2 regions of the Glutamicibacter sp. M10 genome follow, and region 1 is predicted to be linked to the other one. Evidence: riboswitches for the same ligand, from Rfam matches in the RefSeq annotation. Region 1 holds a riboswitch; the other holds the start of a gene.

Region 1 (7,093 bases):
CCATCAGATTACGCTCAAGATTTGGGCAAATCTACGTTCTGGGTGCGCAATTGTCCGCGCGAAAGTACTTTGCCCGTAGCCGTATCGGTAATAACAACGTCCCAGAGCTGCTGAGTTTTGCTTTGGAAAAGGGCCTTGGCCTCGACCTGCACATGTGCTCCGGTGGAGGGGCGGAGGAAGTCGGTGGCGTTATGAACACCAACGGCAAACTGCTGGCGCTCGGCCACCGCGTAACTGGCTCCCACACTGCCAGCGCTTTCAACCATGGTGGCGTAAATGCCTCCGTGGACCACTCCCCAAGGTGTGTGGTGGTCTTCGTTCAGCTCCGCGTGCCCACGGACAAGTGTGGCTGAGACTTCATCAAAGATAAGACCGACACTATCGGTGAACCGGCTGGTCTTATCGGGGATTGGTTGGTTGGTGGAACTCATAGCTGACTCCAAAACATTTAGTTCTTATTAAGCTGTTCAAGCGCTTGGGCTCGTAGTACGTTCTTTTGCACTTTACCCGTTGAAGTACGCGGCAAATCCTGCGGGAAAACGATGGTGCGCGGAACTTTGTAGCCAGCAAGTTTCTGCTTGGCGAAATCGATCAGATCTTGCGCGCTCAAGGTGGAGTCGCTGGCTCGGATCACGTAGGCCACGGGACGTTCGCCCCACTTCTCATCGGCGATGCCAACAACGGCCAGATCCAGTACCTCGGGGTGGGAAGCCAAAGCTTGTTCCACTTCGATGGTTGAGATGTTTTCGCCACCGGAAATGATGATGTCTTTGGCCCTGTCGCGCACCTGAATGTAGCCGTCGGGATGCATGACGCCTAAGTCGCCGGTGTGGAACCATCCGCCGGCAAAGGCCTGTGCGGTTGCTTCTTCGTCTCGGTAATAGCCGATCATGACATTGTTACCGCGCAAGACGATTTCGCCCATAGTCTGGGCATCGGCAGGAACGTCGAACATGTTCTCATCAACAATGCGTGCCGACTCCGCGGTGATCATTCCGACGCCTTGGCGGGCTAGCTTGGCCACGCGTTCGGCCGGCTCTAGCTGATCCCATTCTTCTTGGTATTCGCAGACTGTGTAGGGGCCATACACTTCGGTCAGCCCATAGACGTGAACGACTTCGATGCCCAGTTTCTGCAACTTGGAAATGATGGCCGGGGACGGTGGAGCTCCAGCGGTGGTGATGCGCAGCGGAGCCTGAAGTTGGTGCGCCCGAGTCGAGTCGGCGATGATCGAGCAAACAGTCGGGGCACCGCACAGGTGAGTAGTTCCGAGGTTCTCGATGGCATCCCACACTGCATCTTCACGCACTCCACGCAGGCATAGATGGGTGCCACCAACTGCGGTCACTGCCCAGGGTGTACACCAGCCGTTACAGTGAAACATCGGTAGCGTCCAGAGGTATCGGGTCGCTGAGCTAAGGCCCTGATGGTGCGCTTCACCCAGAGAGTTTAGGTAGCTGCCGCGGTGCGAGTAGAGCACACCCTTGGGCTTTCCCGTGGTCCCCGAGGTGTAGTTCAAGGCGATGGCAGAGCGCTCGTCCGCGATCGCATAGGGCAGTTTCTCGTCGCTGGCGGTAGACAGCAATTGCTCCAAGGTTCCATCAACTTCCACGTTCGGGCGTGGGGAGGTGAACTGGTCGTCGGTGATCTCAATCAGTGCCTGCAGGCCGGGGTTTTCGCGTCGCAGGGTTTTGGTGTTCTCCAGTAATTCGGTATCGGCCAGGAGGAGCTTCGCTCCCGAATGGTCGATGATGTACTGCAGCTCGTGGGCGGAGAGTCGCGTGTTCAGAGCGATGAGCACACCCCCAGCTAGCGGCACGGCGTAGTGAGCCATCAACATCTCAGGAGTATTTGGTGCCAAGACCGCTACTCGGTCACCGGGTTCGATGCGCTCGGCTAGTACTTGAGCAAAACGGTGCACCCGAGTTTCGAATTCTTTGTAGGTATAACTACGAGTCCCATGAATGATGGCGGTCTTGCTGGGGTAGGCCTCGGCCGAGCGTTCAAGGAAACGCAACGGGGTTAGTTCTGAATGGTTGGCCTGAATTTCTACCATGGAGGCATCCTTCACTCATCATCTCTGGCAACGGCGGCAGGCAATGAATGGTGTGACGCATAACACTGCATCTTTTATCGTGGCATGAACCTGAACGCCAGAGAAAGAAACCCGGTTTCATTACGGTGAGCGGCCCCAGAAAAGCGTTGAAGCGGCCTTGGTGACCGAGCTGGGCAGGATGTCATCGATAAGCGGATTGCGTCATGGATCACACATCTTCTGAATAATTGACTGCCAGACACCTCGATATAGGCCTATGCGTCGAATGAATCATTGAATATTGCGATTTACGAAGTGATTTGTTTGACGATACTTCGTCATGACCCATATCGTTTTAAACAGAATCAAGAGCATCAGCTATAAGCCCTGGCTTGCTGATCGGCAACCCTCTCTACGGTAGTGGGGTGCTCCAGGTGAGGATTCGGTTTCGCGCTAAATGGTGTTGAAACAAGTACCGCGCACTGCGTGAATGATCAGTGAGAAGTGGATTCGGGGACGCCGAACCGTTTGCTCGGGTCTCTTCAGCGCCGTGGGCAAGACCAGAAGGAATCGAGCCATGTCATTGAATCGTGAACTTGACCCGCTGACGCTCCGCAAGGTTTTCGCTCAGCACCCCTCAGGCATCGCAGCTCTTTGCGCCGAGATTGACGGTGTAAAAACCGGAATTATCGCTTCGTCGTTCACCGTTGGTGTTTCGTTGGAACCTGCGCTGGTGATGTTTGCAGTACAGAAAACTTCTAACACCTGGCCCAAATTACGCGAAGCTGGCCACATTGGCGTCTCAGTGCTTAGCGACCGCAATGGGGGAGTATGCGCGCAGCTCGCCTCAAAGACCGGCGACCGCTTCCGTGGTGTAGACACTGCCGTCACTGACCAGGGTGCGCTGTTTATCGAAGAATCCACATTGTGGTTGGAGACTTCCATCTACAACGAAGTTGAAGCTGGTGATCACTGGGTCGTCTTCTTGGAAGTGCACGGGCACCACGCCTCCGAACATTCGCCACAGATCTTCCATGATTCACGATTTCATTCAATCCCAGTTCCTGAACTCGTCTAATACTTCAGCTAGCTAGTTGCTCAAACGCTCCGGACGGAACACGCGGTGTTCCACCCGGAGCGTTTTTGCGTGACGGCAGCATTTTGATGATGTGGTGAGTTATCCACGGGGACAAAAGATGCCTTGGGGCAAAGAAATGTGGACGACGTCGTTTTTGAGGGTCAAGTGAACCGCTTAACCTACGGTGACTAAGGGTTTTAGGAGAATCTCACTATCCACAGGGTTATCCACACGCTTGTGGGTGATGTGTGTAGAACTCTGTGCATATCGCTAATAACCCCGAATTCCGGGTGTTTTTGGCTGTTGATAACTCTGCGAAGGGTGCCGCAAGCTTCAACAAAATATTTTTCTGTCCACAGCTGTGTAAACACAAACACCCAAGTCAAAACATATTACCGAATGGTAATAGTTATTAATCCACAGGGTTCTCCCCAGTTAGTGAACAGGGCAGTCCACAAGTCAGGCCATGTTATGCACAGGCGCTGTGGATAACGAGGTTTACGTGAGCAAATAACGGTCTTAGTGTTGACTTTGGGACAGAAATATCCACAGACGCTTTTTCAGTTGTCGGTATCGACTGACATGATGGAGCGTTGCCATCTGGCAAGGAAGTTTTTCCCAGCGGTTCAATAGGGATGGAAGTGGCTGTAATGAGTGCTGAGCCGGTTTACGAGGCACGGGAATCCGACGCGGGGCGCAAGCCGCCACAGGACATCGAGGCGGAAATGTCCGTGCTCGGTGGCATGATGCTCTCCAAGGACGCCATTGCAGACGTAGTTGAAGCACTGCGTGGCACCGATTTCTATCGTCCCGCTCACGAATCCATTTACGAAGCAATCATCGATCTTTATGGTCGAGGAGAACCAGCCGATGCGGTGACCGTTGCTGACTTACTGACCAAACGTGGAGAGATCTCACGTATTGGTGGAGCCGCATATCTGCACAACCTCATCCAGCAAGTCCCAACCGCTGCGAACGCTGGATACTACGCAGAAATCGTACGAGAACGCGCAGTACTTCGTCGTTTGGTGGACGCCGGTACCCGCATTGTTCAGATGGGTTACTCGCCAGACGGTGAAGTTGATGCCATCGTCAACGAAGCTCAGGCTGAGGTCTACAAGGTTGCCGAAAACCGCAGCAGTGAAGACTACGTACGCCTTTCGGACATCATCGAAGGCACCGTTGACGAAATCGAAAACGCAGCCAACGCAGGCGACGGCATCACCGGCGTACCTACCGGTTTCTACGAATTTGATGAGCTGACCCAGGGCCTCAAGGGTGGTCAGATGATCATCATCGCGGCCCGTCCCGCCGTCGGTAAGTCGACCTTCGCACTGGACTTCGCACGCTCTGCAGCCATCAAGAACAATATGGCTACCGTCTTCTTCTCCTTGGAAATGGGCCGCAACGAGATCGCGATGCGCCTGCTTTCGGCAGAAGCCTCCATCCAGCTTCAGGACCTGCGAAAGGGTTCGGTGGAAGACTCGCAGTGGACCAAGATTGCAACCACCATGGGTCGCTTGAACGAAGCTCCACTATTCATCGATGATTCGCCGAATATGTCCATGATGGAAATCCGTGCCAAGTGCCGTCGACTCAAGCAGCGCAACGAGCTGCGTATGATTGTTCTTGACTACCTGCAGCTGATGAGCTCGGGTAAGCGCGTTGAATCCCGTCAGCAGGAAGTCTCGGAGTTCTCGCGTAACCTGAAGTTGCTGGCCAAAGAACTCGACGTTCCACTGATTGCACTGTCTCAGCTGAACCGTGGTTCCGAACAGCGAACCGACAAGAAGCCAATGATTTCCGATCTTCGTGAATCGGGCTCGATTGAGCAGGACGCCGACATGGTTATCTTGCTGCATCGTGATGATGTTTACGACAAGGAAAACCGTCCGGGTGAAGCTGACGTGATCATCGCTAAGCACCGTGCGGGTCCAACTAAGACCATCACCGTAGCCTTCCAGGGTCACTACTCACGCTTTAATAACATGTCCTCAGAGGGCTAGTTCCAGCCAGATTCGATTTGCTGGCTATAGTGAGTTCCATGATTGCTTCTTTGCAGGCTCTGCTGTGGGGTACGGTGGCCGGCTCGGCACTTTTGCTGGGTTCCGGTGCGGCCTGGTGGTTCAAGATCCCAAAAGTTTGGGTCTGCGCGATCATGGCTTTCGGCGCCGGAGTATTGGTTAGTGCGCTGAGTTTTGAGTTGGTGTTAGAAGCCTTCGAAACCGGTGGCCTGCTAGCTACCATCGCTGGCGTGCTGGTAGGTGCCGGACTATATTTCTTAGCCAATCGATTACTGGATTGGCGTACGAAAAAGCGTCAAGTGAAGTCAGGTAAAGGCAGCCAAGGGGAATCGTCAGGCACCGCCCTGGCCGTTGGTGCACTGATTGACGGTATCCCGGAGTCGGTGGCCCTGGGCCTAACTGTGGTTACCAGTGCGAGCATCAACCCAGCCATGCTTATCGCCATCTTCATCTCGAATGTTCCCGAAGGTCTGGCCAGCACAGCTCAAATGAAAGACGCCGGGCGCCAAGGCAAAACGATTGCCGCGCTATGGGGATCCATCGCAATTTCCTGTGGGCTGGCTGCCTTCTTTGGCGCACTTGTTATGCAATCCATGCCTGGGCAGGCTCTGGCTTTCGCTACAGCAGTGGCCGCTGGTGGCATCCTGACCATGATTGCCGACACGATGATCCCCGAAGCCTATTCCGTTGAGCATGACTACACCGGGTTGTTGGTTACCGCCGGTTTCCTCTCGGCCTTTGCCTTGCACGTGCTAGGCGGCTAACCACAAGCTGGCAAGATTGGACTATGCCTTCAAACCGTAGTTCCCGCCTGTCTGGACCCACTACAGAATCGATCTACGCACCGCAGTATCTTGCCACCACCATCGGCATGTTTATTCTGGTGTTCCTTGTTGCCTTTGAGTCCATGGCGGTTACCACCGTCATGCCGTTGGTCAGCGAACTACTGCACGGGCAACGCTATTTTGCGTTAGCCTTTGCCGCTCCGATTGCCAGTGGCATGCTGGGCATGGTCGCAGCTGGCGAGATTACCGACCGCTGGGGGCCAAAGTTTCCTCTGCTGATCAGTGTCACGATCTTCTGTGTGGGCTTGGTAGTCTGTGGTTCGGCCGCGAACATGCAGGTGCTTATTACAGGTCGCATCCTGCAGGGCATCGGTGGTGGCGCCATTACCGTAGCCATTTACGTGCTGATTGCACGCGCCTATCCCGGACACTTGCACTCTAAAATCTTTGCGTTGTTTGCTACCGCCTGGGTACTGCCGGCGATGATCGGTCCATGGTTGGCAGGTCTGATGGCGGTGCACCTGGGCTGGCGCTGGGTCTTTACTGGTGTCGCCGTTTTGGTGGTCGTAGCGTTCTGCGGGATCATTCCGGTGCTCAGAGCCCTGGGGTCTGAACGCAACGAAGACCTCGGCCCGATCTCGATGAAGCGCCTCGGGTTGGCAGGTCTCACCGGTCTAGCGGTGATCTCCATGAACCTGTTAGGAAATTCGCGCAGTAGCTGGTCACTGATCGGACTAGCGTTAGCCCTGGTGGTGGCACTTGTGGCCATTCGCCCGTTGTTGCCCGTCGGTACCTTCACCTTGCGGCGCGGTCTGCCAGCCACCATCATGACCCGGATCTTTGTCACCGGTGCCTTCTTTGGTGTGGAGGTTTATCTCCCCTACCTGTTGCGACAGGACTACCAGCTTGCCCCGGATAAAGCGGGGCTGATTTTGACGGCTTCGGCCTTGTTCTGGTCGGTAGGTTCGTGGTTGCAAGGCAAGCTAGGGGAGAAGGTCCAAGCCTCAACCTGCATTACCCTCGGGGCAGTGGCGGGCGCTGTGGCCATAGCCACCGCCCTGGCCACCGCAATCTTCCACCCGCCGGTGATCGTGTTGGTGTGCGGTTGGGCCGTGGGAGGTTTTGGTATGGGGATGATTTTCCCGCGGCAAAACGTCAATATGTTGGCACT
Region 2 (7,093 bases), 350 kb from region 1:
GAAGCCCAAGGCGATCAGCAAACCGCCACCGGCGACAAAAGGAATCATGTAGGAGACACCGGTCAGCAGCGCACGCTTCAGGCCAGCGCCGAAGGACTCATTGTCCTTGTTCTCTTCGGTGCTGGTGGCAGCACCGGCAGGAACACGGCGGGCCGATGGATCCTCGGAAGCAGCAATGGCGTCGTTGATCAGCTTTTCTGGCTCATCAATACCGCGCTTGACTGGAACCTGGATCACTGGCTTGCCAGCGAAGCGTGAACGGTCACGCACGTCAACGTCCACCGCAAAAATTACCGCGTCAGCGGCGGCAATGACGGCTGGATCTAGTGGGGTGGAACCCGAGGAACCCTGGGTTTCTACGGCGAAGTCCACGCCCATTTCCTCGGCGGTCTGTGCCAAGGAATCGGCGGCCATGTAGGTGTGCGCAATACCGGTAGGACAAGCGGTCACAGCAACGATGGACTTCTTCTTTGGTGCATCACTAGCTACGGCAGCCGCTGGTGCAGCCGGCGCAGCAGCAGCTGGAGCTGGGGCATCTGAGGTCACAGCGCGAACCAGTTCCACAATTTCAGCTGGGCTGGTTGCTTCACGCAAGGAGGCGGTGAAGGACTTCTTCACCAGTGCGCGAGCGAGCTTGGACAGCAACTTCAGGTGCGCCTGGTCGGCGCCATCTGGGGCAGCAATGAAGAACACCAGGTCAGCTTCGCCGTCCTTGGCACCGAAGTTGACCTTCGGGTTCAGCCGGGCCATGGCCAAGGTTGGCTCGGTCACCGCGGCGGAGCGGCAGTGCGGAATAGCGATGCCGCCGGGAACACCGGTAGCGGTTTTGGCTTCGCGAGCCTTACCGTCGGCAGCCAGCGAGGCTGCGTCGGTGGCGCGGCCCTGGTTGGCAACCAGCAACGCCAGCTGATCGATGACTTCCGTGGTGCTACTGCCGAGGTCGGCATCGAGCAACACGAGCTCTTCTGTGATTAGTTCACTCATGACTCGGTTCCTTGGGTTGAAAAAGTTCGTTGACACTGACCGCGTCAACGGTGAGATCTGCTTGGGTGGGGATGCTGGACCCGGGCAACTGTGTGGCAGCAGCCCCGTAGGCCACTGCGTTTTTCAGTCGATCCGGGGCGCTGGCCCCGGCAACATCTGCCAATAGGTAGCCGGCCAGCGAGGAATCGCCGGCTCCGACGGTACTGCGTGGGGTGATCGGGGTATGCGATCCGTACCATACTCCCTGCTTGGTCACCAGCAGTGCACCCTTGGAGCCTAGGGTGGCCAAAACTGCGCCGATCCCCTTCTCCAGTAGTTTGGTGGCGCACTCGGTAGCTAGTTGCGTGGAGCCTTCCAGTGCTTCTTCATCGCAGTCGCCCACTAATTCAGCCAGCTCTTCAGCGTTGGGCTTGATTAGATCCGGGATGTGCTGCTCAGAGTGCGCAAAAGTTCGATCAGCGGAGCACCGGAGGTATCCACTGCGATCTTCGGGCACTTTTCACCCAGTGAGGCGCGAAGCTGTGCGGTGAGCTGTGCGTAGAAGTCGGCGGGGACTCCCGGCGGCAGCGAACCGGCCAAGACCAGCCACTGTGCACCGGCTGCGGCGTCGGCCACCAACTGGCTGAGTGCCTCAAGTTGTGCGGCGTCCAGTGTCGGGCCCGGCTCGTTGATCTTGGTGGTGGTGCCATCAGGATCGGTCAGGGTGATATTGGTGCGCAGTGGTTCGTCGATAGACAAGCTACGGTGCGCCAGCTGATCAAGAGCCAGTGCGGTGATCAATGGATCGGTGCTCGCCCCGGGCAACACGGCCAGGGTCTGAACACCGGCTGCGGCAATGGCGCGCGAAACGTTAACACCTTTACCAGCGGCTTGCACGTGGCTTGCCTTGGCGCGCTGCACGGACCCGTGGGACAGTGGCTCACCAAGTTCAATGGTCTTATCCAGTGCCGGGTTGACGGTCAGGGTCACAATCATGCGATCACCACTTCTACGTCAGCAGCGTCCAAGGTGGCGGCGAGTTCATCGCCGGGCTGCTGGTCAGTGACCAGAGTGTCGATGGAATCCAGGCCGGCAAAGCAGACCAGGGTTTCCTGATCAAACTTGGAGCTGTCGGCCAAGAGAACCACGCGGCGGGCACTGGCTACCAAGGCACGCTTGACGGCTGCTTCCAGTGGATCTGGGGTGCTCAGCCCGAAGCTGGCGTGCAGACCGTTGGTGCCAACAAAGGCGATGTCTGCGCGGTGACGGGAGTATTCTTCGACGGTCTGTGCTCCGGAGGTGGCACCGGTGAGTCCACGTACGCGGCCACCGATCAGTTCCAGGATGACACTTGGGCTCTGGACCAGTACCGAGGCGATGGGCAAAGCGTGGGTGATGACCACCAGTCCGGCGCTTGCGTTGGTGCGCAGCATGCGTTCGGCGAGGAATTCGGTGGTCGTTCCGGCATCAATGATGACCGAGGCATCCGAGACTGGCAGCAGGCTCAAGGCGCGCTGCGCAATCCGAGATTTGGCGTCTGCGTGAATTGCGGTGCGCACTAGGTGGCTTTCTTCGCGAGTGCTGGCTTCAGTGATGGTCACTGCTCCGCCGTGGACACGGCGTAAGAAGTTCTCTGATTCCAGTTGGGCCAGGTCGCGGCGCACCGTTTCCCGGGTGATATCAAAGCGTTCGGCGAGCTGAGCGACGGAGACTTTTCCGTCCTTCTCAAGCTGCTCGACGATCAGCCGGTGTCGTTCTTCGGCGAACATTTATTGCCTCCGCAATTCTTCATGACATGCACCACATGAATCTGTGTTTCCATGACTTTATGCCCGAATGAGTGGGAACGTCAAGTGAACTGTGAGGGAAAATTAACCATTCGGACATCTGAAGGTGGTTATAGTTGGCATTTTGCCGAGTGGGGAGCCAGTTGCCCGAAAAAATCGGTCTTAAAACTTTGATCTGCACGGGTCTTGGTGGGCACGTTTACCTCGTGAGTTCTAGAACCTAGGACCAGAAAAATCTGGGTATGCTGAACCGCAATAGACAGCTAACGCCGCTGGCGGGCAACCAAAAGGTTGCCCGCCAGCGGCGTTAGCTGATCAGGACTGTTTACGCGAGAACCTGACGCTTCGAAGAAATTACACCGGTATTAAAGCCGGCCAAGCGCAGTCCGCCATGGAAACGCGCGTGCTCAATCTTCACGCAGCGATCCATTACTACGTTCATGCCGGCCGCTTCGGCCCGGCGGGCCACGTCTTCATGCCATGAACCTAACTGGAGCCACAGGGTCTTTGCGCCAACGGCCAATGCCTCATCTAAAACTGACGGCATGTCATCGTGCTTGCGGAAGACCTCCACCAGATCTGGAGTCTCTGGCAGATCTGCCAGCGACTTGTAGACCGGCTGGCCCAGGATCTCATCGAGTACCGGGTTGATGAAGTACACCTTGTACTTAGACGAAGAAAGTAAATAGGTCGCCACGAAGTAGCTGGCCCGTGAAGGCTTATTGGATGCGCCAACAATGGCAACGGTCTTGGTATCGCGCAGGATGGTCAGGCGCTGCGCAGCTCCCGGACCTTCCCAGGTGCGTTCGGTGGTGCTCATTAGTTAGCTCCCTTCGGTGCTGCGTTAATGGTGCAAGCCGCACCATCATAGGTCGGTTCTGCAAAATCATCGGCGGAAGAAGCGACTGCTTCTTGCGAAGCGGTTAATGCCTGATCCAGATCCCAGAGGATGTCTTCAACATCTTCTAGGCCCACCGATAAACGGATCAGATCTTCAGGAACGCCGGCCGCATTCAATTGCTCTGGGCTCAACTGCTGGTGCGTGGTGGAGGCAGGGTGCAGCACCAAGGTGCGGGCATCGCCGATATTGGCAAGGTGGCTTGCCAGCTGCAAGGCCTCGATGAACTTGGTGCCGGCTTTGCGTCCGCCTTTCACGCCGAAGCTGAACACTGAACCCACTCCCATGGGCAACAGTTCCTTGGCGTGAGCAAACTGCGGGTGGGATTCCAGACCGGCGTAGTTCACGTAGGTAACGCGGGGATCTGCTTCGAGCCAAGCAGCAACCTGCTTGGCGTTGGCCAAGTGGTTGTCCATGCGCTGTGGCAAAGTTTCTAGGCCCTGCAAAAGCTGGAAAGCTGACTGGGCCGGCAGTGCCGGGCCGAAGTCGCGCAGCTGCTCGCTGCGCAGTTTGGTCAGGAACCCGTATTCACCGAAGTTGGCCCACCAGGAAACATTGCCGTAGCTGGCCACCGGTTCGGTCATGGCAGGGAACTTGCCGTTGCCCCAGTCGAACTTTCCGGACTCAATAACAACGCCACCCAGGGTGGTGCCGTGGCCGCCAATGAACTTGGTTGCCGAATGGATGACAATATCGGCACCGTGCTCAAGGGGACGCAGGATGTATGGGGGAGTAAGCGTGGAATCAACTACCAGTGGGATTTGGTGGCGGTGTGCCACTTCGGCCAAGCCCTTCACATCGGCAATGTCACCGGATGGGTTGGCTATCACCTCGGTATATACGGCCTTGGTGTTCTCCTGGATCGCGGCGTCAAAGTCGGCTGGATCATTGGAATCAATGAAGGTGGTGTTAATGCCAAATCGACGCAAGGAAACATCCAGCTGGGTGATGGTGCCACCGTAGAGCTTGGAGGAAGCGACAATGTGGTCGCCAGCTTGGGCGAGAGCTGCGAAGGTGACAAATTCGGCAGCCATGCCAGAACCGGTAGCTACTGCGCCGATGCCACCTTCCAAGGAGGCCATGCGTTCTTCAAAGGCCGCGACGGTTGGGTTGCCAATACGTGAGTAGGTAGTGCCGTACTTCTGCAGCGCAAAAAGGTTCGCTGCATCGTCGGTGTCTTTAAAGACAAATGAAGTGCTTTGGTAAATGGGTACTGCTCGGGCGCCGTGCTCGGCGTCGGGGGTGCCACCGGCGTGCAATGCGCGGGTGCGGAATCCAAATTTATGATCTGCCATGATGGCTTACGACTCCTTGTCGATTGGGTTTTCGCGTTTCACCGCTCAGCGGTGGTGCGATCGAGGCAGGAATCCCGGAATCAATGTCGCTTCTTGTTGTGATTAAACAAGAAAAGCGGCTGCATCGTTTCTGGCGGTAGCACCGTAACCACCGGATGTGGCAGGTTGCTGCGGCTTCATCGAACCAGATCTCTCAGCCGCTCGGGATGGTGTAATAATCTTCGCAACATGACCGATCGTGACCTAACTATGAGTCGTAACGTTGCGTATTAGACGTAATATCGGAGATTCTTCGATATCTATGCACCCCGGTACGCTTGAGTCATGGATACTGCGTTGGCGTTGATCAGACACGGACTGACAGATTGGAATCTGGCGGGACGCCTCCAAGGCCGTACCGACATTCCGCTGAACGACATCGGACGCGAACAAGCCCGCGAAGTTGGACGTGAACTTCAAGGCGCCGGATGGTCACTTTTCCTTGCCTCCCGGTTGGGGCGTGCGCAGGAAACTGCTGCCCTCATTGCCCAGGAAGCGGGAGCGGAAGTAGGCCCACCTGTACCTGAACTAATTGAACGTAGCTTCGGGCCTTTAGAAGGCCGGATCATGGCTGAGGTCAGTGACGAAGAATCGGCAGCAGCCCAGCCTGAGCTGGAACCAATTGAGCAGATCCTACGCCGTGCCATTCCAGCTTTGCTTCACTTAACGGTCAAGTACGCCGGACAGAAGATTGCGGTGGTGAGCCACGGAGCGACAATGCGCGTGATCCGTGATGCACTGACCGGGATTAAGGCACCGTACGGAGTAGAAAACGGTGAACTGATCCACATTGATCTGGATCGGCTCCAGGCCTTAGCCCGCGAACTAGATCTGGTCTCCCTCTAAAGCTGAAAAGTTTTTCCTTTGACCTGCTCACACTTTTGCCGCGCACAACGTTTACATGGTGAAAGCCCTTAAAGGTGCCAATTCTCAGGAGAGCCATGCAAGTGCCGTTTGAGCGGATAGTCCAAGATTATGGGCTGAACGTATTACGTGTTTGCCGTGCCTTGTTGGACGAACACCGTGCCCAGGACGCATGGTCTGAGACATTTTTATCTGCACTGAGCGCCTATCCAAAACTTCCTGAAGAAGCCAATGTTCTAGCGTGGCTGGTGCGTATCGCAAGAAATAAGGCTATTGACGAGCTGCGCAAGAATAAGCCAGAAATTCTCGATGATCTTCAATCCTGGGAACAGGTTGATGATGGCCAGCAATCCGAAGCGCAGCTAGAGAATCTAGTGCTGTGGCAAGAAGTCGGACGGTTGCCGCACAAGCAACGCTTGGTTGTCGCCTACAGGTACTTGGGAGGACTGAACTATGCGCAAATCGCAGACATCCTTTCTGGAACGGAAGCGGCAGCGCGTCGGGCAGGTGCTGATGGGATCAAAAATCTTCGACGAATGCTCGAGGATGACACACTGTGGCAGGAGCAGTCATGACTGATGCAACATCTACTTCCCAAGCGACCAACGAAGAAGCTGCGCTTTTGGGGCAGCTGGGCGGACAACTGATGATTAAGGCCCGTGCTAAAGACTTGATTGATGTGTCCTACCGCGTGGTTGATTCTCCGGTGGGTTCACTGCTTTTGGCCAGCACCCCGGCGGGACTGGTTCGGGTGGCTTTTGAATCTGAAGATCACGATAAAATACTGTCTTTGCTCGCTACGAAACTTAGTCCACGAATCCTCAAAGATGCCTCGCGTTTAGATGCGGTGGCCCGGCAGCTTGATGAATACTTTGCTGGTGCCCGGCACAGTTTTGATGTGCCTTTGGACTTGAAGCTCTCAACAACTTTCCGCCGCCAAGTGCAGGAAGAACTGGCTGCGATTGATTACGGACAAACCTGGAGCTATTCGCAGATGGCTGAGCGGATTGGTAATCCCAAGGCCGTTCGTGCGGTGGGTTCGGCCTGCGCGACCAACCCGATCCCCATCGTTTTACCCTGCCACCGAGTGCTGCGCACCGACGGTTCGCTGGGCGGCTATCTGGGTGGATTGGATGCAAAGACGCAGCTGCTGAAGCTAGAGAATCCTGCGTTTGGAAGTTCAGCGCAGCGATTGTTCTAGGTTCAGAAAGCTGCCTACTGATTTTCTCGAATGCCACTGAGCGATT

Evidence for each region. Region 1 has a riboswitch for S-adenosylmethionine ahead of N6V40_RS02995 (flavin reductase family protein). Riboswitches for the same ligand answer to the same signal wherever they lie in the genome.
Region 2: it holds a riboswitch for S-adenosylmethionine, as region 1 does, so the genes downstream of both, N6V40_RS01250 (O-acetylhomoserine aminocarboxypropyltransferase/cysteine synthase family protein) here and N6V40_RS02995 (flavin reductase family protein) in region 1, are expected to answer to the same signal.

What each region holds. Positions count from the first base shown of each region.
Region 1 is NZ_CP104918.1:602,077-609,169, forward strand. It holds gene N6V40_RS02985 (PaaI family thioesterase) at 15-431, opposite strand; gene N6V40_RS02990 (long-chain-fatty-acid--CoA ligase) at 449-2,056, opposite strand; SAM riboswitch class IV at 2,399-2,516, shown strand; gene N6V40_RS02995 (flavin reductase family protein) at 2,613-3,113, shown strand; gene dnaB (replicative DNA helicase) at 3,764-5,119, shown strand; gene N6V40_RS03005 (ZIP family metal transporter) at 5,158-5,901, shown strand; gene N6V40_RS03010 (MFS transporter) at 5,925-7,093, shown strand, end outside.
Region 2 is NZ_CP104918.1:249,070-256,162, reverse strand. It holds gene N6V40_RS01270 (PTS fructose transporter subunit IIABC) at 1-984, opposite strand, end outside; gene N6V40_RS17205 (PfkB family carbohydrate kinase) at 977-1,366, opposite strand; gene N6V40_RS17200 (1-phosphofructokinase family hexose kinase) at 1,399-1,959, opposite strand; gene N6V40_RS01260 (DeoR/GlpR family DNA-binding transcription regulator) at 1,956-2,732, opposite strand; gene N6V40_RS01255 (CoA-binding protein) at 3,076-3,570, opposite strand; gene N6V40_RS01250 (O-acetylhomoserine aminocarboxypropyltransferase/cysteine synthase family protein) at 3,570-4,943, opposite strand; SAM riboswitch class I at 5,062-5,156, opposite strand; gene N6V40_RS01245 (histidine phosphatase family protein) at 5,268-5,828, shown strand; gene N6V40_RS01240 (RNA polymerase sigma factor) at 5,924-6,421, shown strand; gene N6V40_RS01235 (methylated-DNA--[protein]-cysteine S-methyltransferase) at 6,418-7,047, shown strand.